Linked DNA regions of Hydrogenovibrio crunogenus. The protein of the gene in region 3 binds, or shares a complex with, the protein of the main gene of each other region. Links are inferred from orthologs where the notes say so. Each region holds a gene or a part of one and is shown on either strand. Other genes may lie near its edges.

Region 1 (10,555 bases), 650 kb from region 3 along the record:
ATGAGATTGGCGTGCCCGTCTTAACGGATGTGCATGAAGACACGCCTTTAGATGAGGTTGCTTCCGTAGTGGATGTTATGCAAACACCGGCTTTTCTGGTACGTCAAACCAATTTTATCCAAAATGTGTGTCGACAAGGATTGCCAGTCAATATCAAAAAAGGGCAGTTTCAAGCACCTTGGGATATGGACCAGGTGGTTGCAAAAGCACGTGAAGTCGGTAATGATCAAATTATGGTCTGTGATCGAGGAACTTCTTTTGGTTATAACACCTTAATTTCAGACATGCGAGGGCTGGCATCTATGAGACAAACAGGATGCCCTGTCGTCTTTGACGCAACGCATTCCGTACAGCAACCTGGTGGCCAAGGAACCACTTCAGGCGGGCAAAGGGAAATGGTGCCTGTGCTTGCTCGTGCTGCGATTGCAGCTGGGATTTCTGGCGTCTTTATGGAAACGCACCCCGATCCGGAAAATGCATTGTCAGATGGGCCTAATATGTGGCCTATCAACCGTTTGAAGCCGTTGCTAGAAACAATGAAAGAATTAGATGAGGTTGTTAAAAGACACGGCTTCATTGAAGATCAATCGTAATAAGGTTTTTTAAAGGTAGGTATTTATTTGTCATCCTTTTGCCATACAAGCATATTAAACTGATATTGGTCTGTTAACCAAATAATAGTCTCGGCGGGAATTTGCTGAGTAAACTTCAAAGAATTTAGAATAAAAGTAAATAGGAAAATAATCATATGTCATTGATTAAGGATATCAAAGCTCGTCAAGTAATTGATTCTCGTGGTAACCCCACTGTTGAAGCGGATGTGATTTTAGACGATGGTTCTAAAGGTCGTGGTATTTCACCTTCTGGTGCATCAACAGGCTCTCGTGAAGCAATTGAACTGAGAGATGGTGATAAGTCTAAATTTGGTGGTAAAGGTGTACTGAAAGCAGTGAATAACATTAACACTGAAATCAGAGACTTGTTGATTGGTAAAGAAGCAACCGACCAGGCAGCCATTGATAATGCAATGATTGCATTAGATGGAACTGAGAACAAAGCGCGATTAGGTGCCAATGCAATCTTGGCTGTTTCAATCGCAGTTGCACAGGCAGCAGCACAGTCAAAAGGGTTGCCATTGTATGCTTATCTAAAAACAGATGATTATAAAATGCCGGTACCAATGATGAATATCATCAATGGTGGTGAACATGCTGATAACTCGGTCGATTTCCAAGAGTTCATGATTATGCCTGTGGGCGCACCAACTATGTCTGAAGCGATTCGCTATGGTGCTGAAATCTTCCATGCTTTGAAGAAAGTATTGCATGATAAAGGCTATAACACTGCGGTAGGTGATGAAGGTGGTTTTGCGCCAGATCTTAAGTCTAACGAAGAAGCCATTACGGTGATTTTAGAAGCCATTGATGCAGCAGGTTACAAAGCTGGTGAAGATATCATGATTGCTATGGATGCAGCCTCATCAGAATTATATAAAGATGGTAAATACTTCCTAGGATCAGAGAACAAAACACTGTCATCTAAAGAAATGGTTGATTTGCTTTCTGACTGGGTAACTAAATACCCAATCATTTCGATTGAAGATGGTTTGGACGAGTCTGACTGGGATGGCTTTAAGTACCAAACAGAAAAAGACGGTAAGCGTCTACAGATTGTTGGGGATGACTTGTTTGTAACCAACCCTAAAATCCTCAAAGAAGGGATTGAAAAAGGGATTGCAAACTCGATCCTGATTAAAATCAATCAGATTGGGACGTTAACTGAAACATTCGAAGCGATTCAAATGGCGAAAGATGCCGGTTATACTGCAGTTGTATCACATCGTTCCGGTGAAACAGAAGACACGGTTATTGCAGACATTGCGGTTGCAACGGGAGCGGGCCAAATCAAAACAGGTTCTTTGTCTCGAACAGACCGTATTGCTAAATATAACCAATTGATTCGTATTGAAGAAGAGCTTGGTTCAAAAGCCGTTTATCCTGGTAAAGATGCTTTTTACAATCTTAAGTAATCAAGGATAAAGGTGTGAAAGCAATTTACATTGTTCTCGCCGTTTTTATTCTGATTTTACAAATTCGCTTATTGTCCTCCGATGGAGGCGTAGGCGAATTGCTTTCCTTACAAAATAAGCTCGATGAGCTTCATGTCAAAATTGATGCCTTAGAAGATAACAATGCCTTGCTTAGAAAAGAGGTGCAAGACTTACAGTCAAGTACTGAAGCAATTGAAACGATTGCAAGACAAAAGTTGGGTATGATTGCTAAAGACGAGGCATTTATTAAAGTGATTGAATTACCCAAAAACACAGATCCGGGTAGTTTAGATCGTCCTGATGATAAAGCAGAACAGAGTCAAGAATAACCCTTCAGAGTTGATTGAAGCGTTTGAATTGGTTTTGAGTTCAGCTCTTCTTTTTTAAAAAGACATATACCGCTCCAGTACCGCCATCTTTAGGTTGGGCACTACAATAAGCGAGCACCTGTGGTACTTGTGGGAGTCTTTGATTAACCAAGTTTTTTAGAATGGGGAAGTCGGTTTTTGAATTGTATCCTTTTCCATGAACAATGATAAGGTAACGAGCCTGTTGTTGTATGGCGTCGGTTAAAAAATCTTTCAAAATTTTATCAGCTTGCTCTTCGGTGTAGCCGTGCAAGTCTAGTTGCCAATGGGTATGAAATTTTCCGTTTTTTAAACGCTTCATGTCCTGACTATGCACACTGGGTTGCTGATATGTTAAGCTTTCATGCGCTGTTACTTGCGAAAAAGAGGTTTCTATTGAGTGGCCATAAGGCGATTTGTCGTTCAAAGAGGGCTGTCGGCGTACTTTAGGTTTGAGCGATGAAGTTTGATGTGAAACCACTTTTTTGTCTTGGTTAAGTTTTTGCACACCTTGGACGGCTTCAGCAAATAAGGATTTATCTTCATCTGAAATATTAGACATACTATAATTGTTCAATCATAAAACAAATAAAATATTCTACCCTAACTAAGTAATTATATGAAAATCTTATTATCCAATGATGATGGTTATAAAGCCCCAGGGATTCAAGCTTTATGGCACTGCTTGAAGGAACTGAATCTGCACTCTGAACTGAGGCTGATTGCACCGGATCGAAACCGCAGTGCAGCCAGCAACTCTTTGACCTTAATGGAACCTTTACGGATCACTGATCATGGTGATGATATTTACAGTGTGAATGGGACACCAACTGATTGTGTTCACTTAGGCATTAATGGTGCGATGGATTTCCAGCCGGATATGGTGGTTTCTGGCATTAATGCCGGCGCCAACATGGGAGATGATGTTCTTTATTCGGGCACGGTCGCTGCGGCTACGGAAGGGCGGTTTTTAGGAAAACCTTCGATTGCCGTTTCTCTTTGCGGGCAACAGCACTTTGAGACAGCCAGCCAAGTTATGCTGGAGTTGTTTAAAAACTTTCATGAACTACCATTGGACAGCTCAACCATTTTAAACATCAATGTGCCGGATATTCCTTATGAGTCTTTAAAAGGTATTCAAATTACGCGTTTAGGTAAGCGACACTGCTCTGAAAAAGTGGTCACCACGCAAGACCCTAGAGGTAATCAAATATACTGGGTTGGACCTGCCGGTCAGGCTGAAGATGCATCAGAAGGTACAGATTTTCATGCAGTCGAAAACGGCTATGCCTCTATCACTCCTTTAAAGATTGACCTGACTCACTATGAAATGCAGGCTGTTTTAAAAGGCTGGTTTGAGAATAAAGTTGTATGAGTATTTTACAAGATCCGGTTCATTACCCGAATCCAGCCTATGAGGCCAACCAAGGGGTTGGAATGACCTCACAGCGTACTCGGAACCGGCTGGTTGAGCGATTAATCTTTTTAGGTATTACTGATCCTGACGTTCTGAATGCGGTGAGGGTGACACCTCGTCATTTGTTTTTAGATGAAGCCATGGCCAGCCGAGCTTATGAAGACACCGCGCTGCCGATTGGGTATTCACAGACCATTTCACAACCTTGGGTTGTGGCCAAAATGACGTCCTGGTTAAATGCTAAAGGATCCTTGAACAGGGTATTGGATATCGGAACAGGTTCTGGGTATCAAGCAGCCATCTTAGCTTTACTGGCTCAACAGGTGTATACGATCGAACGGATTGAGCCGCTTTTAATCAGAGCGGAACAGGTTTTAAAAAAACTTGAACTTGAAAATGTTATGTTTTCGCTAGCGGATGGGTACTGGGGATTACCTTCTTATGCACCTTTTGATGGTATTTTGTCGGCCGCTTCTCCGGAAAGAGTGCCTGAAGAGTTGTTCGACCAACTGGTTGAAAATGGTCGATTGGTAATGCCCATTGGCTCTGAAGAGCAACTTCTATATGGTTATGTCAAAACATCCACCGGCTATACAGAAGAATGTTTGGGGGAAGTCATGTTTGTCCCAATGTTGAAAGGCATCGAGTCTTAATTAGAACTGAAATGGAAAGAAGATTGAATGAAAATTTTTACTGCTCTTTATGATCGAGCATTACTTTGGGCAAAACACCCTAAAGCCACTAAATATTTAGGAGGGATGAGTTTTGCAGAAGCCTCTTTTTTCCCGATTCCACCTGATGTGATGTTGGCACCGATGAGTCTGGCTCAACCTAATAGGGCTTATTACTTCGCATGGATTGCGACGGTGACTTCCTTGCTAGGAGGGGTATTAGGGTATGCCATCGGTTATTGGCTTTTAGATGCCATTTGGCCTATCATTGAATCATTAAATTATGTAGATAAATATCGAGCAGTTGAGCGTTTTTTTGCGGATTATGGTGTTTGGATTGTATTTTTAGCTGGCTTTAGCCCAATCCCTTATAAATTGTTTACAATTTCTGCTGGCGCGACAAGTATGTCGATTTTGCCTTTTTTGCTGGCGTCTTTTGTAGGAAGAGGCGCTCGGTTTTTTTTAGTGGCGGCATTGATGAAAATCGGTGGAGAACGCTACGAATCAAAGATTCGCCACTCAGTGGATTGGATTGGCTATGGCACGATTGCTTTAATTGTCTTTTATTTGGTGGTAAAACAGCTGTAATGGTTAAAAAGTGTAACGCATGATACAAAAATTGATCGCTGTCTTTTTATTGATTGAACTTTCCTTGATTTTAACGGGTTGTGCGCCTGCAAAATACCGTGGCTGGGATGATGGTGATATGTATTTTGAAAAAAGCAGTCGTTCTTATTCTTCTTCATCAAGTTCGAGTGGTCATTGCACTAATCCTTATGTTGTACGAAGTGGTGATACGCTCAGTGTGATAGCACAACGCTGTGGTGTTAATATGTACCAACTGGCGGATCGTAATAACCTCGTGCCTCCTTATCGGTTGTTTGTTAAACAAGAGTTAGTTATTCCATCTGGTAACACCCGTTCAACGCAGGCAATGCCTACCTCAAAAGGTCAAAAGACGGCGTTTTCCTGGCCTGTGAAAACCAAACTGAAATATGAATATGTCCCTGATCGTGCAGGTATTAATGGGTTGGTGATTTATGGCAAGCCTGGTGAAAATGTTTATGCTGTTGAAGCGGGGCATGTAGTTTACGCCGGAAATGGTATTGCCCATTACGGTAATATGGTTATTATTAAGCATGATAATGAGTATTTAACCGTCTATGCACACAACCAGACCTTGAGAGTGCGGGAAGGTATGCGAGTCGAAAAACGGCAATTAGTCGCGACGCTTGGAAAAACAGGTAGCGTTACCAAACCTCAGTTATATTTAGAAGCCCGTTATAGAGGGCGTAAGGTAGATGTGGAAAAGCTATTTTCGCAATAGTTTCCATTCGTTGAATCGGTGTTAACCTTCGGGTGAAGTGCTTTCCGATAAAATTAATGCCAGTACGACTTCTCGATCTTCAGTTGTTAAAACATTATACGTCCGGCAAGCAGCTGCATTGTCCATGACTTCAAGCCCAATTCCTTTTTGAGCACAATAAGCAAAGAACTTTGGTGCTGGAAAGGTTTGATGTTCACCTGTTCCCAAAATAATCACTTCAGGTGTCAACTCCAAAAGTTGATCCAGGTGAGATTCTGTTAGCTCTGAAATATGTTGGCAAGGCCAGTCCGTTTTTAATTCGATTTGACTTAGAAAACAACTTGAATGAACATCGATATCATTAATTTTAACCAGGCCTGGTTGATATTTTTTCACGGAGAGAATATTGGAATCTCTATGTTCGGTAAATTTCATGTATTCGCTCTTTTTTAACCACGTTTTAGCGTGATTATATCGTACATTTCAATTGACGAAAAAAAATGTTTCTGTATCATTAACAGATTAAAATCTCAACACACTTTCTGCTCTTGGAGCCTTGAACTTCGGCTAAAAATAGTTAGTAAGAAGTTTAATGTCGAGTTTTCGAATGAGTCAATTCAATCTGCTTGAAATACACGTGTTTTTATCGATTAAAAAGCAGTTTGAAAATTTTTATTCAAAAGCAGGTTAATTGCATCAGAAACTCTGATCTAAGCTCCGTAACAGAACAATTTAAAGGTTATAAATAAGTGACTGGCGACTTTCAAAGAATTAAACGGCTCCCACCTTATGTGTTTAATATTGTAGGTGATTTAAAAGCAGAAGCCCGACGTCGGGGCGAAGATATCATCGATTTTGGTATGGGGAATCCAGATCAAGATACTCCAAAACATATTGTCGACAAGTTAATTGAAGTGGTACAGCGTGAAGGTACGCATCGTTATTCAGTCTCTCAAGGGATTCCACGTTTACGAAAAGCAATTTGTAACTGGTATAAAAACAGATACGATGTCGATTTGGATATGGACACTGAAGCGGTGGTTACCATCGGTTCGAAAGAAGGCTTGGCTCATTTAGCACTGGCCACTGTTGAGAAGGGCGATACGGTATTAGTTCCTAATCCTGCATATCCGATTCATCCTTATGGATTCGTTATTGCCGGTGCTGATATTCGCCATGTCCGTATGACGCCCGATGTGGACTTTTTTGATGAACTGGAGAAAGCGATTAAAGAATCATGGCCAACGCCTAAAATGTTGGTTTTAAACTTTCCTGGTAACCCGACTACCCAAACGGTCGATTTAGAGTTTTTTGAAAAAGTCATTGCAATTGCCAAAGAACACGACATCTGGGTTATTCATGATCTAGCATATGCTGACATCGTGTTTGATGGGTATAAAGCCCCATCTATTTTAGAGGTGGAAGGAGCAAAAGACATTGCCGTTGAATTCTATACCTTGTCAAAAAGTTATAACATGCCGGGTTGGCGTGTTGGTTTTATGGTTGGAAACCCTACTTTAGTTCACGCACTCAAACGAATGAAGTCATATTTGGACTATGGAACTTTTACGCCGATTCAAGTGGCTGCGATAGCCGCATTGGAAGGGCCGCAAGAGTGTGTGCAGGAAATTTGTGACATGTATAAAGTGCGCCGAGATGTGCTATGCCAAGGACTGAATAGTATAGGTTGGGAAGTGGAACCGCCTAAGGCAACGATGTTTGTTTGGGCACCAATTCCTGAAGCATATCGTGAAATGGGATCGCTGGAATTCTCAAAAAAATTATTAACAGAAGCCAAAGTAGCCGTTTCTCCTGGTATTGGATTTGGAGATTACGGGGATGACTATGTCCGCTTTGGTTTGATTGAAAATGAACACAGAACTCGTCAGGCTATTCGTGGTATTCGCGATATGTTTCGTAAAGATGGTTTGATTGGTTAAACGTTGGAGTTGTAGTGAAGCAGATTAAGTTAGGATTATTAGGATTTGGAACCGTTGGCGGTGGCACTGCCAATATTTTAAACAACACTCTCCCAGAAATTGAAAGAAGATTGGGAGGGGAGGCGACCATTGAAATCGTCCAGGTGGCTGTACGAGATCTAGCTCGTCAACGTGCTGTGGATACTGATGGTATGCAGATGACCGTCCGTCCGATGGATGTCGTCAATAATCCTGACGTCGATATTGTGGTTGAGCTGATGGGGGGAACAACCCTGGCAAAAGACTGCATTGAAACGGCTATTCGAAACGGAAAACATGTCGTTACCGCGAATAAAGCACTCATTGCCGAGCATGGTAATGAGCTTTTTAAGCTGGCGAAGCAACATCAAGTCATGATTGCGTATGAAGCGGCAGTGGCTGGTGGCATTCCAATTATTAAAGCCCTTAGAGAAGGGTTATCTGCCAATAAAATTGAATGGGTTGCGGGCATTATAAATGGGACAGGAAATTATATTCTGACCGAAATGAAACAGCCCGAAGCCGATTTTGCAGAAGTCTTGAAAACCGCACAAGAGCTTGGATATGCTGAAGCCGATCCTACTTTTGATGTAGAAGGGATCGATGCGGCGCATAAGTTGACCATTTTGGCATCAATTGCTTTTGGCATTAAACTTCAATTTGATCGTGTCTACACAGAAGGCATAAGCCAGATTACGGCAGAAGATATTCAATTTGCAAATCAGTTAGGGTTTGAAATCAAACACTTAGGGGTGGCTAGCCGATCAGAAAATGGTTATTCACTGAGAGTGCACCCAACTCTGGTGCCGCAATCTGTATTGTTAGCTCAAGTGAATGGGGTGATGAACGCCGTGATGGTGAGTGGGGATCATGTAGGGCCAACGATGTATTATGGTCCGGGCGCAGGGGCTGGGCCAACAGCCAGTGCCGTTGTGGCGGATATTATCGATATTATCCGTGCAGAAGAACAGTCCGATGCTTATCGTGTGCCCGCGCTTGGATTTGCACAAGAGAAATTGGAAGACGCGCCGGTGGTTGAAATCGATGAAATTACAACTGCCTATTATTTGAGATGTTTTGCCAAAGATAATGCAGGGGTGCTGGCAAAGGTCACTTCAATTTTGGCGGAGTTTAAAATTAATATTGAATTGTTACACCAAGAACCATCAAGTCAAAATCCAGATGATGCAACGTTGGTGATGATTACCAATGCGGTTAAAGAAACGGCATTGAATAAAGCGGTTCAGGCCTTAGAAAGCCTGGATGCGATTGATGGTAAAATCATGCGTATTCGTGTGGATTCTTTAGATTAAAGTCGCTTAGTCTTAAATGATAAAGCCGGGTTTACCCGGTTTTTTTAGCGCTTAAAAAAGGAAATATGGATGACACAATCAAAAGGTGTTGGTCAAGCGGTTACGTTCTGGCTTCCAGAACTATTACATCCTATTCAAAGTGATGAAGGTTCCACTTTAATCAAATCCATGTCATTGCCTCACCTACAGACACTTTTAAGTAAAGCGGATGTGTTTTCGGCTAAAAAAGCCACATTTCATCAGCAAGCAAGTTATTTATTCCATCAACCTGAGTGTTTGCCAGTGGCCTCAACCATGGCCGCTACCCAGATAACCGATTATGATTCCACTGCGTTCTGGTTGCGGGTCGAACCATTGCAAATGGTGGCGGATCGAGATACGCTGGTATTGATTCCTCCACAAGACCTGGCAATCACAGAAGCCGAATCTAAGGCTTTAATCAGCGCATTTAATGCACATTTTGAATCGGATCGAGTGCAATTGGAATATGGTTCTCCGCAGGATTGGTATTTACGAATTGCGCAACCGATTGATATACAGACGGTGCCGCTAGAACAAGCGGCTTACCAAAGTGTGGACGGGCTTTATCCTCAAGGCAATGCTGGTACCTACTGGCATCAAATGATGAACGAAGTACAAATGTTGTTTTATACCCATCCTGTAAATGAAGCGCGCCGTGAAAAAGGTTGGCCAGAAATCAACAGTATTTGGATTTGGGGAGAAGGGCAGGTCAAAGCCGATCGATTAACCCCGCGTGATAACGCCTGTATTTGGTCGGAGCACCCATACTTACAAGGAATGGCGCAGCTTACGAATGCTTCTGCTTTTGAGGTACCTAAAAACTACCAGGCCTGGGTAGAATCGGCGGATAAAACGCAAACCCAACACCATTTGATTCATCTTGAACCTCCATATCAAACCTTACAGAACAGTAGTAAAGAAGAGTGGCAGTCATTTTTACTTGAGCTGGAAGAACAGTGGTTTTCAGAGTTGTTTAAGGCGTTACGTCAGAAAGAAATTACGTCCTTGTTTATTGATTTAGGCAATCAGAAGCGTTATTACTTGACCCCAAAACATCTCAAGCGATTTTGGCGATTTAAAAAATCATTAACAAAAGTCTGATTTTAGACGCCGATTTACAAGGATTTTCTAACCTAATTTTTGTATAATTTGCCGTTATTTAAAAGCATACTAATTTACTGGAAACAGCATGAACTTTATTGAAACGCGTGGTAATGACGGTCAAAGAGCACCATCGATTACTTTTTCACAAGCTATTTTAAGTCCAATGTCCTCTTTTGGTGGTATTTATTCACCTGAATCATTACCGGTATTTGATGCCGAATTTTTAAACAGTCATGTGGATTCCGGTTATAAAAAATTAGCGAAAGATGTCCTAAGTTTGTTTGAAGTGGATATTGATGAAAAAGTCATTGATGATGCCCTGAGCTTATATGATCAATTCGATGATCCAAGTAATCCTGTACCGGTTG
Region 2 (10,645 bases), 490 kb from region 3 along the record:
CATCTCTTTACGCTGCTGCAACAAATCACTTGAGACGCCTCTTAAGTTCGCGAAAAAGTCGATATTCTCCTCGATACTTAAGTCTGGATAAAGATTCAAGCCTAAACCCTGGGGCATAAAACCGATGCGGTGTTTTATTTTTTCTGCCGATTTCTCGGAATCAATAAGCGTGTCAAAAACACATAAATCGCCTGAGTTATATGTTAATACGCCAGCAATGGCTTGCATCAATGAGCTTTTTCCCGAGCCATCCGGGCCAATGAGGCCATAGATTTCACCGGTCTGAATCTCAATCGAAATGTCTTCGAATGCGACTTTTTTTCGATAGTGCTTGCTAACTCGACTTACTTGAACCGCAAAATGCATCTTACTTCACCTGAATGTAAGCATCTGCCGGTAACCCCGGGGTAATCCTTTTCTTTGGATTATCGTCTAAGTACAACTTAATGGCATACACCAATTTAACGCGCTCATCTTGGGTTTGAACTTCTTTCGGGGTGAACTCCGTTTCCGAGGCAATGTATCGAATGGTGGCTGGAAAATCTTGCTCTGGCATGGAATCAATTTTAATCGTCGCTTTTTGCCCTAAGTGGACTAAACCAACCTTATTCTCGGCAATATACCCTTTCAGATAAACCTGGTGTAAATTAACAATATCAAACAGTCCGGCACCTGAAGCAATCACCTCGCCTTCATTAATCAGCTTGGTGGTGATGACACCTTCGGTCGGGGCTTTGATTTTCATGTCATCAAACACACTCATCGCTTCCATCAGAGCCGCTTGCGCTTGTAAATTTTGTGCCTTTATCGCATTGACATCATCTTGCTTGGCCTCTATCTGTTGCCAACCAAGTTTGGCTTCATTTAATGCTTTTTGTGCTTTATTGATAGCGGCTTTTGCGATCAACACATTATCGTCTGCAACCTTCATAGCTAAGGCAGCTGACTCATGCTGATGCTTTTGAATTGTTCCCTTTTCATATAAACGGGCATAACGCTGCTCATCTATTTTTGCCTGTTTTGCATTTTCAATCGCGCTGTTTAAAACCGCCTTGCTATGTCGCACGCTCGATTCAGCCGTTGCAATTTGTAAAGGCACTTGTTTTTTTAACACCTTCAACCCTGTTTTCGCCGCTTTTAATCTTGCTTGCGCAGCACCATAAGCTGCCGCTGCTTGAGTGACCTTTGCCCGAACCTGAGCATCATCTAATACTGCGAGCACCTGATCTTTTTTGACCACATCTCCCTCTCGCACCAAAACCTTTAAAATTTTGCCTGACACTTTAGTAGAGGCTAAATAGTGATCCGCCTCGGTTCGACCATTGACTTTCACCACATCGTCAGGCAAAGCCGCGGGCATTTCCTTTAAGTAAATGGATATCGCCACCGCAATGACAACTAGAAAAATAACACCGCTCAGCCAGGTTTTATGTTGAGTATTCATACCAATCCCAAAAATTATTTTTTACGGTTTTTGTTTCATTAAGTGCCAATTTAGGTATCATGAAACGCCTCCAAATAGTCTATATGAATGCATTTTAAAACGCTATAATGCACCCATATTTAATACGAGTTTTAACCACTATTATGATTCAATTTGATTCCATAGATAAAGAAACCTTCCTATCAGAGTATTGGCAAAAAAAGCCACTGTTAATTCGTAATGCATTGCCTGACTTCTCATCCCCTGTCACTGCTGAAGAGTTGGCCGGCCTGTCTTTGGAAGAAGAGGTGGAAAGTCGTATTGTCATCCAACACTCTACGGAAGACTATGAACTGAAAAAAGGGCCTTTTGAAGAATCCTTGTATGAAACACTGCCTGAAAAAAACTGGACGTTATTGGTTCAAGGTATGGATCGTTTATTGCCTGAGGTAACCGAATTACTGAATGAATTTGATTTTATTCCAAGCTGGCGTATTGATGACATCATGGTCAGCTATGCAACCGAAGGTGGGAACGTTGGCCCCCACTTCGATCATTATGATGTGTTTTTATTACAAGCTCAGGGTGAACGACGTTGGCAGTTGAGTGCACAAGATTGTGATGAAACCAACTATATTGAAGGGGTTGATTTACGGTTAATGAAACGATTTGTGGTAGAAGAAGAGTATGTTTGCCAACCGGGTGATATTCTGTATGTTCCACCTAAATGGGGACATCATGGTGTCGGCTTGACGGACGATTGCATGACATTCTCAATTGGCTACCGAACTTACCGTGGTTTAGAACTCTGGGACAGCTTTGGCGATTACTTAGCCGAAACCCAACAATTTCAATCACTTTACCAAGACCCTAACTGGCAAGGCACTGCATCTGGGCAGATTTCAGAAGGCAGTTGGCAACAAGCACAAAGCCTTCTGAAGGCCGCTCTTCAAAATGAAGAAGCGCTCAAAAACTGGTTTGGTCGCTTTGCGACACAATTGGATCAAGGTGCTTCACAATTGTTACCCGACCCTCTTAATGAAACGGAAAGCTGCCCACTGGAAACCTTTATCGAGGCATTACAGTCCGCTGAGGGCGTGTTACGTGATTCGGTCTGCCGATTTGCTTACACTGAATTTACTCAAGATCAAGTTAAACTCTATATCAACAGTGCAGAATGGCAAGACTTTAAAGCGGAATCGGACTTTATTCGCTGCTTATGTAATCAACGTTTTATTGACCAAGCCACCCTAACGCTCTATTTAAATCATGCGGGCAACCAGGCATTACTGTACGACTTATGGAATCTACAATTTATTGAAGTTATTCAATAACTTAAATAAATCAGCGTTAAAATACTTTAACGTATTTTAACGCGAACTGCTTTTAATAAGAATCTTCTTCATTTAAGTAAACATCTAACGCTTCGACCACCTGCATAATGTGTGGCTTAATCGAATCATGAAACACTTCTACTCGGTCTGACTCGCCATACCTAACACCCGGTAAGTCGGCAAAATCCCGTGTCTCAAACTGAATTAAATTCGGTGAAATAACTTTTACCGTTATCAAATATTGTGTTCGTAACGAGTCACCTCGAACTTCTGTGGTCACGACCCCTTTTCCATTTACTTGATTAGCTGTCGTATTGACATACTCAATATCCGCACCGGAAACTGTCGTACGCGATTTCATCCAACTTTTTATTTTAAGCAATAAAACCTGTTGGTTAGATGCTTCCGTATTCACCTGAATCATCGCTTCAATATGTTTATCATCAGGTCGAATCAAATCATTGCTACACCCCATCAACACTGATAACAGTAACAATAAAAACGTTATTTTCTTAAACACAAAATGCCTTATCATAATGTAATGATTTCAAATCCTTCCTCTTTCAAACTGTCTATGGTCCCAGTATGGGTCAGCACAGCAGAAGAGGATTTCTCAGGTCGTAAATATTGGCTGGCCACACGACGCAAGTCATCGAGACTGGTCTCTAAAACACCTTGTCGATGCTTCATACGTACCTCATGGCTTCGGCCATAAAGATCCTGATAAAAAGCTTTTCTGGCCTCACCTGCAGGCGATCCGGGCTTATCCATCGCACTGATCACGTTAAGAATGGCTTCATCCACTTTAGCTTGTGTGGCTTCACTACTCATGATCCAATCCAAGGAACGATCAAAATCAGACAAGGTTTCCAGTAATCTTGGATCACGGTAAGAAAAGAAGACAAAAGCGCCGGCTTCAGCGTTAAATGTGGCACCTCCACCATATGCACCGCCTTTTTCACGGATTTGAGAGTGTAAGAACCCATTACGCAGACACGCACCCAACACCGACAGCTTAGGGGCATCTTCATGTCCGGAAGGCACCGCTGGATAGGACTTAGCGCAAAAATTCACTTGAGTGCTGGTGACCCAGGCCTGGTGAATTCTGTCATGAGAAGCTGCCAACTTTAACCGGTCTGCATTTGGGGTATTGGTCATCATAGGTTGCCAGCTGGAAAGGCTTTCAATAGCGCCATCCAGACCTTCTTCATCCGAAATCACCAGAGATTGTTTAACCGAATCCATTAATTTACGTTGGATGGATTGAAATTGATTAGATAAGCTTTCTAACTGACTGTCATCCGACAATTCACCATAAAGGGATTTGATGGTTTGAATACCTGCAAAACCAGAACGATTAAAGTTCCAGTTCGCCACAGGAGAAGCATTCTGATTGGCAGCTGACATCGCCAACCCGTGACCATTCCCTGTCACCCCTTGATCAACGGAGGCACGGATCTGCCCGACAAGATCACGAATACGAGCGTGTTCATCAAATCGTGCCTGCCCTAACGTCTCTAACATTAAATTAGCCAAATCAGATTGATTGGTATTCAATGCCTTGCCTGACAAAATGAAATGGCTGTGGAACTGGTCAATATTATTTAAATCTGCACGCACCGTAGAACGAGCGGAAAGCCCACCCGTCACTGCAGCTTGCAAGGATTGCGTTTGTAAATAATCACGTTCTGCGGACCCTAATTCCGCTAAACAAGCATTAAACAAAGGCAACACCTTTTTTTCCTGTTCCGACAAGTCCGGCAAGTCCACGATAAGCTGTTGATAAGTCAACCCGTTCGTTCCCGTTTGATACGCGGTCGTGGTTGGCGTGTCTGTTTTTTTGGTCGGGCGGATATTCTTAATGTCAGCCGGCACATCGTCTTTAGTGACTTCTGGCAAGATTGAAGCATCATCCTCTTGTTCTTGGCGTGCTTTTAACGCTAACGATTGTGCAATGATTGCCTGTTTTTCGTCATCTGATAACTGTGCTTGAATATCAGCCAGCTTGGCTTTTTCAGCCGCTTCTTGCTGTGCCGATAAAGACTCGTCTGGCATCAATGTATATCGGACACGATGAGGGTTGTCCAGAATCCAATCTTGAATCAAGTCGGGAATAAACCTTGGGTTCTCAACCTCTTTTCTAAGTTGCTCTAAGGCAGCGTTGGTATCCAATAACGCAATGGGATCCCCTTCATGCATGGCCCCGGCCAAAGCTTGCATAATCAACTGTAATCCATAGGGATAACTGTCACCTCCAATTTCACGCTGTGAAAACTCAAGTTGATGCAGCATGGCTTCCACTTGTGCGGTATCAACGCCGTCTTTAACAATGTTTTCCAACGTTTCAATAATCAAGGTTTCAAGTGCTTGTGCATGTTCAGCTTCAGTTCCCTGAACCCCTGCAATGAAAGCCATTTCTTTATTTGAGTCTTCCAAACCACACAAAGGTGATGGCGCAGCCGCCAAATCAGACTCTTCCAAAGCCTGCCTTAATGGCGAGGCACTGTTATCCAATAAAACCGCTGACAACAAATGTCCTTTTAAAACATCCATCGGGTTTTTATTTTCACCTAACAACCAACCTAACACCACATGCGTTTTCTGGGTTAAAGATTCTTCATTTAAAGCATAAGTGCCGGTAACGGATTTAGGTGCCGAATAACGCTTTTCATTCGTTACCATGACCTTAGGGACGTTTTCATTAAAACGATGCAAGGCTAGGGTTTCAAATTCTGCCTGATGTGTTTCAGCAGGAATATCCCCATACGTTAAGAAAACCGCATTTGAAGGGTGATAATGGAAACGATGAAATTCGACTAACTGGTCATAGGTTAAGTCTGGAATATCTTTAGGGTCACCGCCACTGTTATAGTGGTAAGTAGAGGTAGGATACAATTCGCTCGAAAACTGCTGCCATAATGTTGAAACAGGTGAGCTCATCGCCCCTTTCATCTCATTAAAAACCACCCCTTTATACGTAAGGTTAGACTTGGCATTCTCCATTTCTTCAAACTCTAAACGGTGCCCTTCCTGAGCAAAATCTAGCGGGTCAATATTTGGAAAAAACACAGCATCCATATAAACTTCCAATAAGTTCTGAAAGTCTTTTCGATTCTCCGTCGCAAACGGATAAGCCGTCCAGTCACTCGAAGTAAAGGCATTCATAAACGTGTTCAGAGATCGGCGAATCATCATAAAGAAAGGATCACGAACGGGATACTTTTCACTGCCGCATAAGACCGTATGTTCTAAAATATGCGCCACCCCAGTTGAATCCATTGGAACCGTTCTTAAGGCAACCATAAACACATTTTGAGGATCATCTGCTGCAAGATGGTAATGCTCCGCTCCTGTGACCTTATGCTTAAAATGTTGAACGGTCATATTCAATGATTCTATAAAGTGTTCATTAATAAACTCAAACGCTGGGTGATGTTTTGACATATAAACTCTTCTTATTAATTAGAGATGCGAAAAAGGCCGTTAAAACGGCCTTTTAAGGAATACGAGACTTTTTTGAAAACCAAAAAAGAGTCGATAAAACGATTAAACCGCCTTCATAGATAACTTGACACGGCCTTGTTTGTCCACATCTGTCAGACGAACTTTAATTTCCTGTCCTTCTTTCAAATACTCATTCACATCTTCGACACGTTCATCGGCAATTTGTGAAACATGGACCAACCCTTCACGGCCAGGCATATAAGAAACGAAAGCACCGAAATCGACAATCTTAACCACTTTAGCATCATAAACTTTACCAATTTCAGGCTCAGCAGTAATCTCTGCAATACGCGCCTTAGCGGCATTAGCGGATTCATCATCCACCGCGGCGATTTTCACATTACCATCATCATCAATTTCAATGGTCACGCCCGTTTCTTCGGTAATCGAACGAATGGTTGCGCCACCTTTACCGATGATTTCACGTACTTTTTCAGGTTTGACTTTCACAGTAAAGAAACGTGGCGCCGTTGTTGCCACATCTTGGTTTGATGAACCAATTGCTTTTTCCATTTCCTTCAAGATATGCAAACGACCTTCTTTGGCTTGTTTTAAAGCAATTTGCATAATTTCTTGGGTAATTCCAGTAATCTTAATATCCATCTGCAATGCCGTCACACCTTGCTCGGTTCCGGCTACTTTAAAGTCCATATCCCCTAGGTGATCTTCATCTCCAAGAATATCTGACAGAACGGCAAAACCAGACTCTTCTTTAACCAAGCCCATTGCAATCCCTGCAATCGGAGCGGCAAGAGGCACCCCTGCATGCATTAAAGACATGGATGTGCCGCACACAGTTGCCATGGAAGAAGACCCATTAGATTCGGTAATTTCAGACACAACACGAATGGTATAAGGGAATTCTTCTGCCGTTGGTAGCAGAGCCGCTACCCCACGGCGTGCCAACATACCGTGACCGATTTCACGACGACCAGGTGTTCCAACTCGACCGCACTCTCCTACAGAGTATGGAGGGAAGTTATAATGCAGCATGAAACGATCACTATAAGATCCCGTTAAATCATCGACCATCTTAGCGTCTTTTTCTGTGCCTAACGTGGTGACAACAATGGCTTGCGTTTCGCCACGAGTAAATAAGGCTGAACCATGCACTTTCGGTAAAATACCGACCTGACAATCAATGCCACGAATGGTTTGAGTGTCACGACCATCAATACGTGGTTCACCAGCGATAATACGACCACGCACAATCTCTTTCTGAAGTTTACCAACCATTTTTTCGATATCCCCGGCATCGTATCCTTCCGGGTTTTCTTCTGTGGCTGCCAAAGAATCCATTACTTTGGTTTTGGCCGCATCAATCGCTGCATAACGATCCATTTTATCGGCAATATTGTAAGCTGCCTCAATATCTGATCGAATCGCATCAAAAACTTTGGTTTTTAAATCGACATCTTCTTCGGCTGGCTCCCAATCCCAAGCGGGCTTGCCTACTTCTGCTTTTAATTCCTTAATTGCATCAATGGCCACTTGCATCTGTTCGTGACCGAACATGACCGCGCCCAGCATAACTTCTTCTGACAACTCAGAGGCCTCAGATTCAACCATCAGTACAGCATCTGAAGTTCCTGCAACACTCAACTCCAAGTCTGACTCTTGAAGTTCTTGACTGGAAGGGTTCAAAATGTACCCATTGTCTTTATAGCCGACAACTGCTGCTCCGATCGGGCCATCGAATGGAATACCTGAAATAGACAATGCGGCAGAGGTTCCTAACATAGCAGGAACTTCCGTCCCGATTTCTGGGTCTAAAGAAACCACTGTGGCAATGATCTGTACTTCGTTCATAAACCCTTTCGGGAATAAAGGTCGAATTGGACGGTCAATTAAACGAGACGTTAATGTTTCTTTTTCTGAAGGTCGGCCTTCACGCTTTAAGAACCCCCCAGGAATACGACCCGCGGCATAAGCTTTTTCTTGATACTGTACCGTTAATGGAAAAAAGTCCTGACCTGCTTTGGCACTTTTCGCACCGACAACCGTCACTAATAGCTGGGTATCGCCCATTGCGACCATTACCGCACCATCTGCTTGACGTGCTATTTCACCGGTTTCAAAACGAACTTCATGCTTTCCATACTGAAAAGACTTAATAAACTTAGACATAACATATTCCTTGTCAGGTTAGATACGAGTTGTCGTATCAACGACCTACCTAGCCTATGAAACCTGAATCCTTAGACATTTTTTACACATTAAAACAGCTAAGGATTCAGGCTTAAAACGGTTTCCGGCCTGGGTCGTAAAAATAAAAAATTAAACGCTGAAACATTTTACAACAAATCACACAGCAAACAACAGACTGAGCAAGATTTATCGCAAAAGCTTTGTTTTATTCAGCTAAAAAAAAACCCCGCTGTGCGGGGTTTTTTTCTGCTTGGCGATTCTTACTTACGTAGACCAAGTTTTTTGATCAAATCAAAATATCTTTGTGCATTTTTCTTATGCAAATAATCAAGCAACTTACGACGACGGCTTACTAAACGTAAAAGACCTGTACGAGAGTGGTTGTCATGAATATGGCTTTTAAAGTGCTCTGTCAAATAAGTGATACGGTGCGTTAATAACGCCACTTGTACTTCTGGAGAACCTGTATCGCCTTCTGATGTTGCATATTCAGCAACAATCGCTGCTTTATCTTCTGGTGTTAACATAACTTTTATCCTTGATAAATCGGTTAAAAAATCTTTCATTCCGCAACCGATGGCAGAAATGAAAGAGCGTATTATACACGGTCTTTGCCTTTTGTCTATGATTCTAGGTAAGAAAATTCGTATTAATGACGCCCAAATCCAACCATATAATGTTCAAAATGAGAAACATCTTGACTCAAGGCTCTTACCAAATGATCTAAACTGACCACTGCATTTTCAACCAGGTTCACGGCGATATAAGGATGTTCAACTTTAAGGCGATCATACATTGGGCGTTTAATCTCTAACAAAGTCACTTCTTTTGATTTTGCAGACATTTTCAACATACGAGGCTTTCTGTCGAAGAATGACATTTCTCCAATCAAATTGCCAGGACCTTGTACCCCGACTTCAGCCTCATCTTGCCCATCTGTCGTAGTGAAAGCCACCTTCCCTTTCACAATGAAGAACATGGAATCTCCTACATCTCCCATGTCGAAAATAACATCGCCTTTTTTCAATTGTTTTTCTTGTAAAAACTCACTCATCACTTCGACATCAGGACGAGTCAATGATTCACAAATCGCATTTTCTTGAAAATAATCAAACAATTCGGCGGCAGTCATATTTAACATAGTATCAATCTCTTTCTAATCTTTTATTTTATCTTTTGCGCAATAAAGGACGCCACAGGGCGCCCATCATCAAGTGTATCTATTCTATCAACAATTACATGAAAATCTTCAAAGGTTTTTGCCAGTTCTCCTTTTTTCAAAATATAATTTGGATTTTTAGGAGATCCAAATGCTTCCACCCCTTCAACAAAAGTTTGAAAAACGACATATCCTTCTGGCTTTAGCATGGTTTTAAAGGTATCAAATAACGCCCGGTTGAGGTATCGAATGACCACAACAAGATCAACAGATTGACTGGGCAAACAACCGGCGGTGTTAACGGAACAGTTTTTCCATTCAATCTGTTGTTGATGGCATTTTGCTAACTGCTTGGCACGCTGTATTACCGCTTCTTTATGGTCAATACCGATCACTTGCCAACCGTTCATAGACAGATAAACCGCATCTCGTCCACCACCACACCCGATATCGATCGCGACAGGAGTTGTGTTTGAAAAAGAATGCTCAACATAATTCGTTAAAAACTCTTCAATCAACGGACTAGGCGACCATAAAACATGCGATTCCGTTCCAGAAACGGCCAGGCCTGGTAAATTTTGAATAACCGCAAGGTATTGCAGATCGGAAACACACCATACAACTTCATAGCCTTTTTCCATTAGGAATTGCTGGACATCCTGAATATTTATCTCATCTGCAACCAGTTGTAACTTAGCAGGCCTTGCCGGCAATTCATTCAAACGAAATTTCAATTCAGGCCAAGGCAAGTGAGTGGCCAACTTAAAATGACTTTCTCTAAACGCATCAAAACTGCGCGTATCGACTAATGATAGATCAGGGTTGTATCCCATCCTAAGCTCTTTTAAGGCAGTGATTCGTTGGCAGTCGCTAAATTAAACAACCGCTTAGGCTTCAGTAGTTGTTTTTCTGTCTGCCACTCACCAACTCCGATAAAACGCTCCTGCGGATCGTAAAACCGGACTAAGGGAGTTTGAGGCTCTTCAACGGCCAGTTTGCCTCCATGCAGAATTTTATCTGTTTCATCTGCATTCAAATGAATTGCTTGAAGGTGTTTTAGCGGCAGATCCAAGGGTT
Region 3 (10,670 bases):
CTGTTTAGCGCATAATGATTGTGTTAAGTAAGAAGTCGTATAAATCATTAAAGCTTTTATTGTACGTCTTTAAGCAGAAAATGTGCCAGTTAAAAACTTTTCAAGAGAAATAAAATGCTCGAACTGCAGTGTTTGTCCCGTCTTGGGATGGGTTATTTTTAAGTTGGCTGCATGAAGTAATAGGCGTGTCGAAAGCGCCAAGCTTTGGCAATCGGCATATAGATTGTCCCCTAAAATGGGATGGCCAAGCATTTTCATATGGAGTCTTAATTGATGGGAGCGGCCAGTAATGGGGGTTAAATGAACTTCAAAAGCTTTGTCATACTGTGCTGTTAGTTTCCAGTGCGTCGTGGCTTCTTTCCCTTGTTTAAAGTCGATGATTTGTAAAGGTCTGTTCTCCCAATCGCAGCGCATGGGTAGGTTAAGGTATCCTTGATCTGTAGGCGGTTTTCCGAAACAGATAGCTTGATAAGTTTTTGATGTTAAGCGGTCTTGAAATTGAATGCTTAAATGCCGATGACTGGCTTTATTTTTTGCTAAAACCATAATGCCGGATGTATCCATATCTAAGCGGTGGACAATAAGGGCGGTTGGAGCATGTTTCTGGACTTGAGCCAGCAAATTGATTTCCGGATCCAAATTTTTTCCTGGCACGGAAAGAAGTCCGGCCGGTTTGTTAACCACGATAATGTCATCGTCTTCATAAAGCACCCAGTCAAGCTGAAAAGGGATGGACATTAATTTAGGTTTCGGTTTCAGCATAGTAGGATTCGTTTTTGGATCGCTGGCGTGCATACGTTAAAATAAAGGCTTATTGTAAAAGAGAAGAGCACTATGAGTCATAAAGTTTCAGTTATTTTTGTTTGTCTTGGCAATATTTGCCGTTCTCCAACGGCTCACGCTGTGTTTCGAGATATTGTCAAAAGTGAGGGGCTGTTAGAAGAAATTTTGATTGATTCGGCAGGGACAGCCAGTTGGCATAAAGGCAAACCAGCAGACAGTCGGTCGATTCAAGTCGCTCAGAATAGAGGGATTGAGATGATGGATTTAAGATCTCGACCAGTGGATTTAGGGGATCTAATTGAATTTGATTACATCTTAGCAATGGATGATGCGAATTATTCGGATTTGATGGAGATGGCTTTACCGGAACATCATGACAAAATAAAAATGTTTTTAGACTTTGCTCCGGAATATCCTGAAACAGAAGTGCCTGATCCTTATTACGGTGGTCCGCAAGGATTTGATCATGTTTTTAATCTTGTGACAGCTGCATCCAGTGGATTATTGGAGGAGATAAAACAAAGACATTTATAGTTTTGCATCTCACAGAAACAAAAAGCCCCTAAAATAACCAGGCCTGGTCATTTTAGGGGCTTTTTTTATGGATTGACGTAACGGGTTAAGCTTTGTTTTCTGCTGATTCCGTTGTGTTGTCATTGCCGGAAGATTGTCCTTCTTTATTTTGAGTGTCCGTTGCTTTTGGTTGCTCAGGTAAAGAGTGGATCGACATGTTTTCGGCACCTTCCGGTTTACGACGACGGCTGTTGTAGCTGCGAGTATTATAACGGCTTCGACGTCTTGGGCGATCATTGCCTTGTTCTTTCTTCGCCGGCTTGTTAGCCGTATCAGCGGTTGTCGACTCATCGTTAGTTGATGCTTTTGACTGTCGAGTCGTGTCTTCAGTTTTATTTGAAGATGCTTTAGTGCTCTTAGTCTCTTTTGCGTCAGGCTTGTTGTCGCTTTGCGTATTGCGAGGACGTCGGCGACGAGGATTTTCACGCGACTCAGAAGGCTTGTCACTCGCCTTGTTCTCACTGCGTTTATTTTCCTTCCGAGACTCGTTTTTATCCGCGTTGTCATCATTTTCTGATGAAGAACGACGTCTGTTATTACGGTTACGATTGTTGCGGTTTCGGTTGTTATTATTGCGATTGTTGCGACCTTTGTTCCCTGTTTTTTGCGGCTCTTCTTCTTTTTCAGGTTCTTCAGTCGCAAATAAGGTTTTCCAAAGACGAACGAACAAACCAGGCTTCGCTTCTGTTTTAGGTGCTGGCGGCGGTGAGCTTGGCTGCATGTTTTTAATGGCAGGCTCTTCCTTAGCAATCGTAGGTAAGTCTTGTTTTTGTTGAGTTTCCTTATCAATAAACTCTTTAATTTTATAGCTGGAGTCTGTTGATAGTTCATCACCACTGCGTGTTCTTTCCATCAAGTAGTCTGGTGTATCAAGATGTTCATTTGGTACGATCAGCACATGTAGATTATGACGATCTTCAATGTTGATAATCTGGTGGCGTTTTTCATTCAATAAGAAGGTTGCAACATCTACCGGTAATTGTACTGTTACGCGACGCGTATTTTCTTTCATGGCTTCTTCTTCAAGCAAGCGAAGAATAGAAAGCGCAAGTGATTGAACACCACGGATGACACCAACGCCGTTACAGCGAGGGCAAACCATTTGTGTGGACTCTTCGATAGAAGGGCGTAAGCGTTGGCGCGACATCTCTAATAAACCAAAGCGCGAGATTTTTCCAATTTGAACACGTGCACGATCCGATTTGACAGCCTCGCGCATTTTGTTTTCCACATCACGTTGATGTCGGTTGGAGTGCATGTCGATAAAGTCGATCACGACCAGACCGCCAATGTCTCTTAATCGAAGTTGACGGGCAATTTCGCACGCGGCTTCTAAGTTGGTGTGATAAGCCGTTTCTTCAATGTCGCCCCCTTTGGTTGAGCGGCTTGAATTGATGTCAATTGAAGTTAATGCTTCTGTGATATCAATGACGATTGCACCGCCTGATGGCAATGTGACTTCACGGGTATAAGCGGTTTCGATTTGAGATTCGACTTGGAAACGAGTAAACAAAGGAATGGTGTCTTGGTATGGCTTCACTTTGTATACCTGATGTGGCATAACATGTTGCACAAAGTCACGCGCTTTATGGAAAGTTTCCATATCATCAATGATGATTTCACCAATATCTTGGCGCAGGTAATCACGGATTGCCAAGATGACAATATCAGATTCCTGGTGAATCAAGAAAGGCGCGGATTTTTCTTTCGAGGCTTTCTGGATGGCTTCCCAAAGTTGGACTAGGTAGTTTACTCCCCATTGAAGCTCTTCGGTAGATTTACCAACACCAGCAGTACGGATAATCAATCCCATGCCTTCCGGCATGTTTAAATCCTGAAGGGCGTCTCGGGTTTCTGAGCGGTCTTCACCTTCAATGCGACGAGAGATGCCACCTGCTTTAGGGTTGTTAGGCATCATGACCACGTAAGGACCGGCTAGCGTGATTTGGGTGGTTAAAGCCGCCCCTTTGTTACCACGTTCTTCTTTTTGGACCTGAACGATGACTTCTTGGCCTTCTTTTAAAATATCTTTAATGGAAAGGCGGCCATTCCCCTTGTTGTCAGGATAGTATTCTTCAGCGATTTCTTTGAAAGGCAAAAAGCCATGTCTTTCGGCACCATAGTCGACAAATGCCGCTTCTAAACTCGGTTCAATACGAGTGATGGTTCCTTTGTATATGTTGGCTTTTTTCTTTTGGTGGTGCGGTGTTTCTACATCAAGGTCATAAAGTTTTTGACCGTCAACTAAGGCAATACGCACCTCTTCGGATTGCGTAGCATTAATCAGCATTCTTTTCATGCGATTCTCTTTATTTTAGTATATAAGGGAAGTTCGCTGTGCAGGGTAAGGAGGGGATAAGACGAGATATTGAGTGATTAAGGCATCTTTATACGGTCGGTTTATTCTTGTTGCGCAAGTATAAACGCCTTGATTATAAATTAGCGTTTATGTGTAAAACATTGCGTTTTATTTTGAGACCGTCATTTTTTTCGAGCTTCTATTTTAGTGCTATAAAAGCTCTTAGCCAATCAGAAGGGCATATTGCAGTTCTAATTAATTTTAGTTATTCACTCGTGATTTGGTTACTATTGCATCTCGTATGGTTAGGCAATCGTCTTATGAACATCGCTTTTTGGCGGTTGCGATCGCTAACTTCTATTCTCTTCTGTCTTCTGCTAACAGCGTGACTTCAGGGTTAAAATCTGTATTAAATACCTGTTTTGAAGGCAACTAGCCTTTTGATTTAAATAAAAAACAGCTATTTATCATATTCTTCTTTGTCATTGCGCTGTAAATATATCATTCCTTTATACACCATGCAATTTAATTATCATTTAATCCTTCTTTAGGGAAGAGCGATGAATCAAATATGGGGAAGAATCGGATACAATAGGCTGTTATTTTTGAAATTCCTCTGACATTTTTCGTAAAAAAGCGATGTGTCGAGCATATACAGGTGTGAAGAGTTGTATGGGTGTTAGGTTTATAGAAGTGACTGCTGAGGATGCAGGCCAAAGAATAGATAACTTTTTGATGCGTCACTATCGTAATGTGCCTAAGACTTTAATCTATCGAATTATTCGTAAGGGCGAAGTGCGTGTCAATAAGGGGCGGGTGAAACAAAACACGCGTTTGAATGAGGGTGATACCGTCCGTGTTCCTCCCATTCGAGTGCCAGAAAAGGCGGAAGTAGTGGTTCCGACGAATCAGATGCAACGCATTGAAGACAGTATCTTGTATGAAGACAAAGATCTATTGGTGATTAATAAGCCGTCCGGAATCGCAGTTCACGGTGGAAGTGGTATTCAATGGGGGTTGATTGAGATTGTGCGGGCTCTGCGACCATTAGCGAAGCGACTTGAGTTGGTTCATCGAATAGATCGTGATACGTCCGGATGTATTTTGCTGGCTAAGAAAGCGTCAGTGTTGAAAGCGCTGCATGAACAGATCCGCGAAAATAAAATGACCAAAGAATATCTGGCCTTGGTAGCACATCACTGGCCGAAAGGTTTGGAAAAAATTGATTTACCTCTATTAAAGAACACGCTTAAATCCGGCGAGCGGGTTGTGAAGGTTTCGGATGAAGGGAAGCCTTCCGTGAGTTATTTCCGAGTGGTTGAGTGCTATCAGGACTCTGATCTGGTGACGGTGCGCTTAAAAACAGGTCGGACACATCAGATTCGAGTGCATGCATTATCTCAAGGTTGTCCTTTGGTAGGGGATGATAGGTATGGTGAAAAAGAAACCAATAAACTGTTTCGGGCAAAAGGAATGAAGCGTTTAGCGTTGCATGCTCAGTATTTAGGGTTTGAGCATCCCGTAACAAAAGAGTGGTTAAAGATAGAAGCTCCTTTGCATGATGATTTTAAACAGACAATAGCAAATTTAAAGAGAGAAAAAAATGAATAAGCAGTATCAGTGTGTCATTTTTGATTGGGACGGGACGCTTATGGATTCAGAGGCGCGTATCGTTTCTTCGATACAGATTGCTGCCAAAAGAGCAAACTATCCTGTGCTGCCTTATGATGTTTCAAAACAGATTATTGGGTTAAGCTTGGAGAAAGCAATTTTGACCCTTTATCCTGAAGCGGATGCAGCAGGTATAAAATCCATTTCAGAAGGGTATACCCAGTGTTTTCTTGAAGAGTCGGAAGTGCCGATGTTACCGTTTGAGGGCGCAGAAAGGTTGTTAAAATCTTTAAAGTCTCAAGGCACCAAATTGGCGATTGCCACGGGAAAAAGTCGACGTGGGTTGGATCAGGTGTTGGACGAGGTCGGGTTTGTTGATTATTTTGATTTGACGCGAACACCTGTGGAGTCTGAATCGAAACCGAGTCCCTTGATGTTGCAGCAAATTTTAGAGGCATTTTCGTTGGAGCCCGAGCAAGCCGTTATGATTGGTGACACTGAGTTTGATATGCAGATGGCGGCCTCGATAAATATGGATCGGGTGGCTTTAAGTCATGGTGTGCATGAGTTAGAGCGCTTACAGTCTTTTGATCCGGTGGCTTGCTTTGATGATTTGCATGCGATGCATGCTTGGTTGGCCAATAATATTATGCCGCACGAAGTTAAAAAGATTTAATAAAGTTAGAGACGTAAAGCTCTCTCGGAACTTTTTATAGAAACGGCAATTGAATGTCACATTGTTTTAAGAAACTGGTGAGATCAATTAAAGGTAGGCCGATCAGTGCATTAGGGTCCTTGCCTTCGATTTTACTGAATAATGTAATGCCAAGACCTTCGGATTTAAAACTTCCGGCACACTGGTATGGTTCTTCAAGTATTAAGTAGTTGTGAATGTCTGTTTCTGAGAGTGTTCTAAATGAAACTTTAGTAATATCGAGTGTTTGGTAAGTTTTCTGTGTTCTGCCATCAAAAACCACCAGGCCTGTGTTAAAGTGCACTGTTTCCCCGCTAAATTGTTTTAGCTGTTGGAGTGCATTTTGATAGGTATGTGGTTTGCCGACGGCTTTGTCTCGGTAAGTTGCGCTTTGATCTGATGCGATAACGATGGCATTAGGGTGTTTTTCAGCAATGACTTGGGCTTTGGCGAGTGATAAGCGGTTCACCATGTTGACCACGGATTCCTGAGGGAGTGGTGTTTCATCAATCGCGGGGTTTTCAGTCATAAACGGGAGTCCGAGCTTTTGTAAAAGTGCTTTTCTGAAAGGGGAAGAGGACGCCAGAATAATTTTTGGCAATTTCGCCGTTGAGTTCATGCTAGGCCTTTGTTTTTTTTAAAGTTTGATGAAAAATGAGGCTGGATAATAATATCATTTATTTTTGACTTTAAATTGTAATAAGAGTATTATGCGCGCCATGTTTGATAAGCTTCCAGATTTGATTGATCCTGTTTACTCTGCGCAACATAATAAACAATTTGTTGCTAGAGTCAATCAAGCGCGTTTTCCGCGTCTCAAAGAGCAGTTGGTTTCAGCTGAAAATGATGTGGAAGTGAATGTGCAGTTTTACTATCACAAGCAGTTTAAGATGCATGCGTTTGATTTGCAGCTGAAAACGGTTTTTGTATTGGAATGCCAGCGTTCATTAAAGCCTTTTGATTATCCTGTGACGTCATCGGTCACAGGGGTGTTTGTTGAGTCAGCGGCTTTGGCAGAAGATTTACCTTCTGAAGTTGAAGTGTATGAGCTTTTAGAAGAAAAGATTTCGTTGATTGAATTGATTGAAGATGAATTGCTTCTAAATATTCCTTTAGCAGCCATTAATGATCAGTCTGAAATGGCATATGACAATCAACTGGAAGATGAAGAGGCTTCTTTAGAAGTCGATGAATTAGAAAAGAAAGAAAATCCTTTTGCAGTATTGCAGGGATTAAAAAATAACCCGAATTAAATTCAGGAGAATATAAAATGGCTGTTCAAAAAAGTCGAAAAACCCCTTCAAGACGTGGTATGCGTCGTTCTCATGATGCATTGTCTGCAACGGCAATCACTGTTGATGAAACAACTGGTGAACTTCACCGTCGTCACCATGTAACTGCTGATGGTTACTATAAAGGTAAAAAAGTCATTCAAGACAAATAATCTTTTTATGAGGATTTAGTTGGCGGCGCTGACTAGATCCTTCATTTCTTTTGTGTTTCTTCACGTCTACTATTTACTTTTTAGGATCTGACCTTGAGTATTAAAATTGCTATCGATGCGATGGGTGGCGACCATGGTATTAAGGTAACAGTACCTGCTTCATTGGAAGCGCTGTCCAAATTTTCTGATATTTCTATTGTGCTGGTAGGGAATCAATCCCTGATTGAAGCCGAACTTGCTAATCATAAGTATGACAAAAACCGTTTGTCTGTTGAGCATGCTGAGCAAGTTGTAGAAATGGACGATTTACCCTCAAAGGCTCTTCGAAATAAACGCAAATCTTCAATGAGAATCGCTTTGAATCTTGTAAAAGACGATGTTGCTCAAGCCTGTGTCAGTGCCGGCAATACTGGTGCTTTGATGGCCGTGTCTAAGTTTGTTCTGAAGACGTTACCGGGCATTGATCGACCAGCGATTTGTACTCAAATGCCCACCATGAAAGGACATGTTCATGTATTGGATTTGGGGGCCAATGTAGGCGCAGATGGCCAAAGTTTGGCGCAATTTGCTGTGATGGGGTCTGTTCTGGCGCAAGCGGTTGATAGCAATTCTCGCCCTAGAGTTGGGTTGCTTAATATCGGTGAAGAAGAAATTAAAGGTCATCAGCGCATTAAAGATGCCAATGAGATTCTTAAGTCTTCCGATGCGATTAACTATGTCGGCTATGTAGAAGGTGATGAAATCTTTAAGGGTGATGTTGATGTGGTCTCTTGTGATGGGTTTGATGGAAACGTGGCGTTAAAAGCCAGTGAAGGGGTGGCTAAAATGATTGCTTTTTATCTGCGTGCTGCCTTTAATAAAAACCTTTTGACCAAGCTAGCAGGCCTGGTGGTTTATCCTGTTTTGAAAGCTTTTAAGGCAAAAGTGGATCCAAGACGTTATAATGGTGCTTCATTTTTAGGGCTACGTAAAATTGTCATCAAAAGCCATGGTGGAGCAGATGTTTTTTCCTTCTATCATGCCATTGCGGAAGCGCGCTTAGAAGTGAATAAGAATGTTCCAGAGTTGATTGCAACAGAGGTAAAAACCATTCTTGAAACACATCGAGCGGATGATGTTCAAACCAGTGAATAAGTAAAAAGAAAGTTAAAATAACTTAAGGCGCAGCTAAAGCAGGTCTCATGAATCAAAGAATCTATAGTCGAATTGTTGGAACCGGTGGTTATCTTCCAGAGAAGGTAATGACTAATATTGATTTGGAAAAAATAGTCGATACCAGTGATGAGTGGATTCGAGAGAGAACAGGAATCGAAGAGCGTCGAATTGCAGCAGAACAGGAAACAACGTGTGATCTTGCTGAAAAAGCATCTTTACAAGCCTTAGAAATGGCGGGGCTAGAAGGCAAAGATGTCGAATTGATTCTGGTCGCGACTACCACGCCAGATAAAATCTTTCCCAGTACAGCTACCTTGTTACAACACCGTTTAGGAAATCGAGGTGCGCCAGCATTCGATTTGCAGGCGGTGTGCACCGGCTTTGTTTATGCGTTGAGCGTTGCTGACCAGTATATTAAAAATGGCATGTATAAACGGGTATTAGTTGTTGGCGCGGAGACATTGTCTCGTATTACGAACTGGAATGACCGCAATACCTGCGTTTTATTTGGAGATGGCGCTGGAGCGGTTGTTTTGGAAGCCTCGACTGAAACGGGTATTTTATCCACGCATATTCATGCGGATGGTCAATATGAAGAATTGCTACATGTTCCATCTGGTCCTTCTAAACTTCCTCAAACCGATGATGTGGCAGAAAAAACGATGTCAATGAAGGGGAATGAAGTCTTTAAGGTGGCAGTGAATACGTTAAGTAAAATTGCAACAGAAACGCTAGACGCCAACCAAATGCAAAAAGAAGATTTGGATTGGCTCGTGCCGCATCAAGCGAACTTAAGAATTATTAAAGCGACAGCTAAAAAGCTAAAATTAGGTGATGATCAAACCGTCATAACGGTTAATAAACACGCGAATACATCAAGTGCCTCTATTCCGCTTGCATTGAATGAAGCGGTGAGAGACGGGCGTATTCAAAAAGGCCAGACATTATTGTTAGAAGCGTTTGGTGGTGGTTTTACTTGGGGATCGGCTCTGGTTAAATTTTAACCTAAAATTTTTGTATAGCAGATAAATGCTTATCTCAGTAGCTTGTTAAACGATTAAAGTAACGTATTCGGAAGGACTTAATAATTATGTCATACGCTTTTGTATTTCCCGGTCAAGGCTCTCAGTCACTAGGTATGATGGCTGATATGGCGGCCAATTACCCTATTGTTAAAACCACCTTTGATGAAGCTTCATCTGCATTGGGCTATGATTTGTGGGATGTTGTGCAAAATGGTCCAGAAGAGAAATTGAACCAAACCGATATTACCCAGCCAGCAATGTTGACTTCTGGAATTGCAACATGGCGTGCCTTGGCAGAACAAAAAGAATTGTCACCAGCCTTTTTGGCTGGTCATTCATTAGGAGAATATTCAGCTTTGGTTGCTGCAGGCGTGATGACTTTGGCGCAAGGCGTTAGACTGGTTGCCGAAAGAGGTCGTTTAATGCAATCGGCTGTGCCAGCCGGTGAAGGTGCGATGGCCGCTGTTCTAGGGTTAGAAGATCAGCAAATTATGGATATCTGTGCAGAGCAAGACGGCGTAGTGGAAGCGGTTAACTTTAACTCACCTGGTCAGGTAGTTATAGCGGGTGAAAAGAAAGCAGTGGATGCGGCTTTACCCGCATTTGAAGCCGCAGGGGCTAAACGTGTGGTTCTGTTATCAGTAAGCGTGCCTTCTCATTGTTCTTTAATGAAGCCTGCCGCGGAGGCATTGGCAAAAGAGCTTGAAGGTATGACGTTGAATGCTCCCAATATTCCTGTTTTGCATAATGCGAGTGTTGAAAGCTATCAAGATGAAGCGTCAATTAAGCGTGCTTTGATTGAGCAGCTTTACCGTCCTGTGCAATGGGTTAAAACGATTGAGCAGATGAAAGAAAGTGGCGTAGATTCGCTTTATGAATTAGGTCCAGGCAAAGTTTTGATGGGTTTGAACCGTCGTATTGATCGTAAAATGGGGATGCAAGCTGTTTATGATTCGGCTACACTTACCGCATCAATAGAAACACTTTAAGGAAAGGTTATGTTATCTGGAAAAATTGCATTTGTAACTGGCGCAAGCCGAGGTATTGGTAAAGCGATCGCTTTGGATCTGGCAGCAAATGGCGCGA

The links.
Region 1: the proteins of GHNINEIG_RS03450 (region 3) and eno are in contact, whole or in part, in a solved structure (PDB 2FYM), measured with the Escherichia coli proteins. The link is inferred for Hydrogenovibrio crunogenus from one-to-one orthologs.
Region 2: the proteins of GHNINEIG_RS03450 (region 3) and pnp are in contact, whole or in part, in a cryo-EM structure (PDB 9QH0), measured with the Escherichia coli proteins. The link is inferred for Hydrogenovibrio crunogenus from one-to-one orthologs.

Annotation. Positions count from the first base shown.
Region 1 is NZ_CP032096.1:1,380,358-1,390,912, reverse strand. Bases 1-2,888 are described here. They hold eno (phosphopyruvate hydratase), read left to right. Parts: upstream 1-748; coding sequence 749-2,029; downstream 2,030-2,888. Other genes in these bases: GHNINEIG_RS06650 (Smr/MutS family protein), read right to left, coding at 2,420-2,888; GHNINEIG_RS06655 (FtsB family cell division protein), read left to right, coding at 2,044-2,379; kdsA (3-deoxy-8-phosphooctulonate synthase), read left to right, coding at 1-593. In the rest of the region: more of GHNINEIG_RS06650, read right to left, coding at 2,889-2,959; 5'/3'-nucleotidase SurE, read left to right, coding at 3,017-3,772; GHNINEIG_RS06640 (protein-L-isoaspartate(D-aspartate) O-methyltransferase), read left to right, coding at 3,769-4,467; GHNINEIG_RS06635 (YqaA family protein), read left to right, coding at 4,495-5,073; GHNINEIG_RS06630 (LysM peptidoglycan-binding domain-containing M23 family metallopeptidase), read left to right, coding at 5,093-5,812; GHNINEIG_RS06625 (Mth938-like domain-containing protein), read right to left, coding at 5,834-6,226; alaC (alanine transaminase), read left to right, coding at 6,541-7,731; GHNINEIG_RS06615 (homoserine dehydrogenase), read left to right, coding at 7,746-9,062; GHNINEIG_RS06610 (hypothetical protein), read left to right, coding at 9,132-10,184; thrC (threonine synthase), read left to right, coding at 10,273-10,555. UniProt on the Escherichia coli protein: Catalyzes the reversible conversion of 2-phosphoglycerate (2-PG) into phosphoenolpyruvate (PEP). It is essential for the degradation of carbohydrates via glycolysis.
Region 2 is NZ_CP032096.1:1,230,816-1,241,460, reverse strand. The notes cover bases 5,847-8,824. They hold pnp (polyribonucleotide nucleotidyltransferase), read right to left. Parts: upstream 8,389-8,824; coding sequence 6,304-8,388; downstream 5,847-6,303. Other genes in these bases: rpsO (30S ribosomal protein S15), read right to left, coding at 8,670-8,824; GHNINEIG_RS05945 (insulinase family protein), read right to left, coding at 5,847-6,201. In the rest of the region: GHNINEIG_RS05965 (ATP-binding cassette domain-containing protein), read right to left, coding at 1-366; GHNINEIG_RS05960 (HlyD family secretion protein), read right to left, coding at 368-1,444; GHNINEIG_RS05955 (cupin domain-containing protein), read left to right, coding at 1,588-2,757; GHNINEIG_RS05950 (hypothetical protein), read right to left, coding at 2,810-3,277; more of GHNINEIG_RS05945, read right to left, coding at 3,289-5,846; more of rpsO, read right to left, coding at 8,825-8,936; GHNINEIG_RS05930 (Crp/Fnr family transcriptional regulator), read right to left, coding at 9,059-9,550; GHNINEIG_RS05925 (methyltransferase domain-containing protein), read right to left, coding at 9,574-10,401; tRNA pseudouridine(55) synthase TruB, read right to left, coding at 10,413-10,645. UniProt on the Escherichia coli protein: Involved in mRNA degradation. Catalyzes the phosphorolysis of single-stranded polyribonucleotides processively in the 3'- to 5'-direction. Also involved, along with RNase II, in tRNA processing.
Region 3 is NZ_CP032096.1:737,108-747,777, forward strand. Bases 1,030-4,032 are described here. They hold GHNINEIG_RS03450 (Rne/Rng family ribonuclease), read right to left. Parts: upstream 3,656-4,032; coding sequence 1,403-3,655; downstream 1,030-1,402. Other genes in these bases: GHNINEIG_RS03445 (low molecular weight protein-tyrosine-phosphatase), read left to right, coding at 1,030-1,317. In the rest of the region: GHNINEIG_RS03440 (RluA family pseudouridine synthase), read right to left, coding at 70-762; more of GHNINEIG_RS03445, read left to right, coding at 835-1,029; 23S rRNA pseudouridine(955/2504/2580) synthase RluC, read left to right, coding at 4,328-5,266; GHNINEIG_RS03460 (HAD family hydrolase), read left to right, coding at 5,259-5,942; GHNINEIG_RS03465 (Maf family protein), read right to left, coding at 5,977-6,579; GHNINEIG_RS03470 (YceD family protein), read left to right, coding at 6,671-7,213; rpmF (50S ribosomal protein L32), read left to right, coding at 7,231-7,404; phosphate acyltransferase PlsX, read left to right, coding at 7,498-8,538; GHNINEIG_RS03485 (beta-ketoacyl-ACP synthase III), read left to right, coding at 8,586-9,563; fabD (ACP S-malonyltransferase), read left to right, coding at 9,650-10,573; 3-oxoacyl-ACP reductase FabG, read left to right, coding at 10,583-10,670. UniProt on the Escherichia coli protein: Endoribonuclease that plays a central role in RNA processing and decay. Required for the maturation of 5S and 16S rRNAs and the majority of tRNAs. Also involved in the degradation of most mRNAs.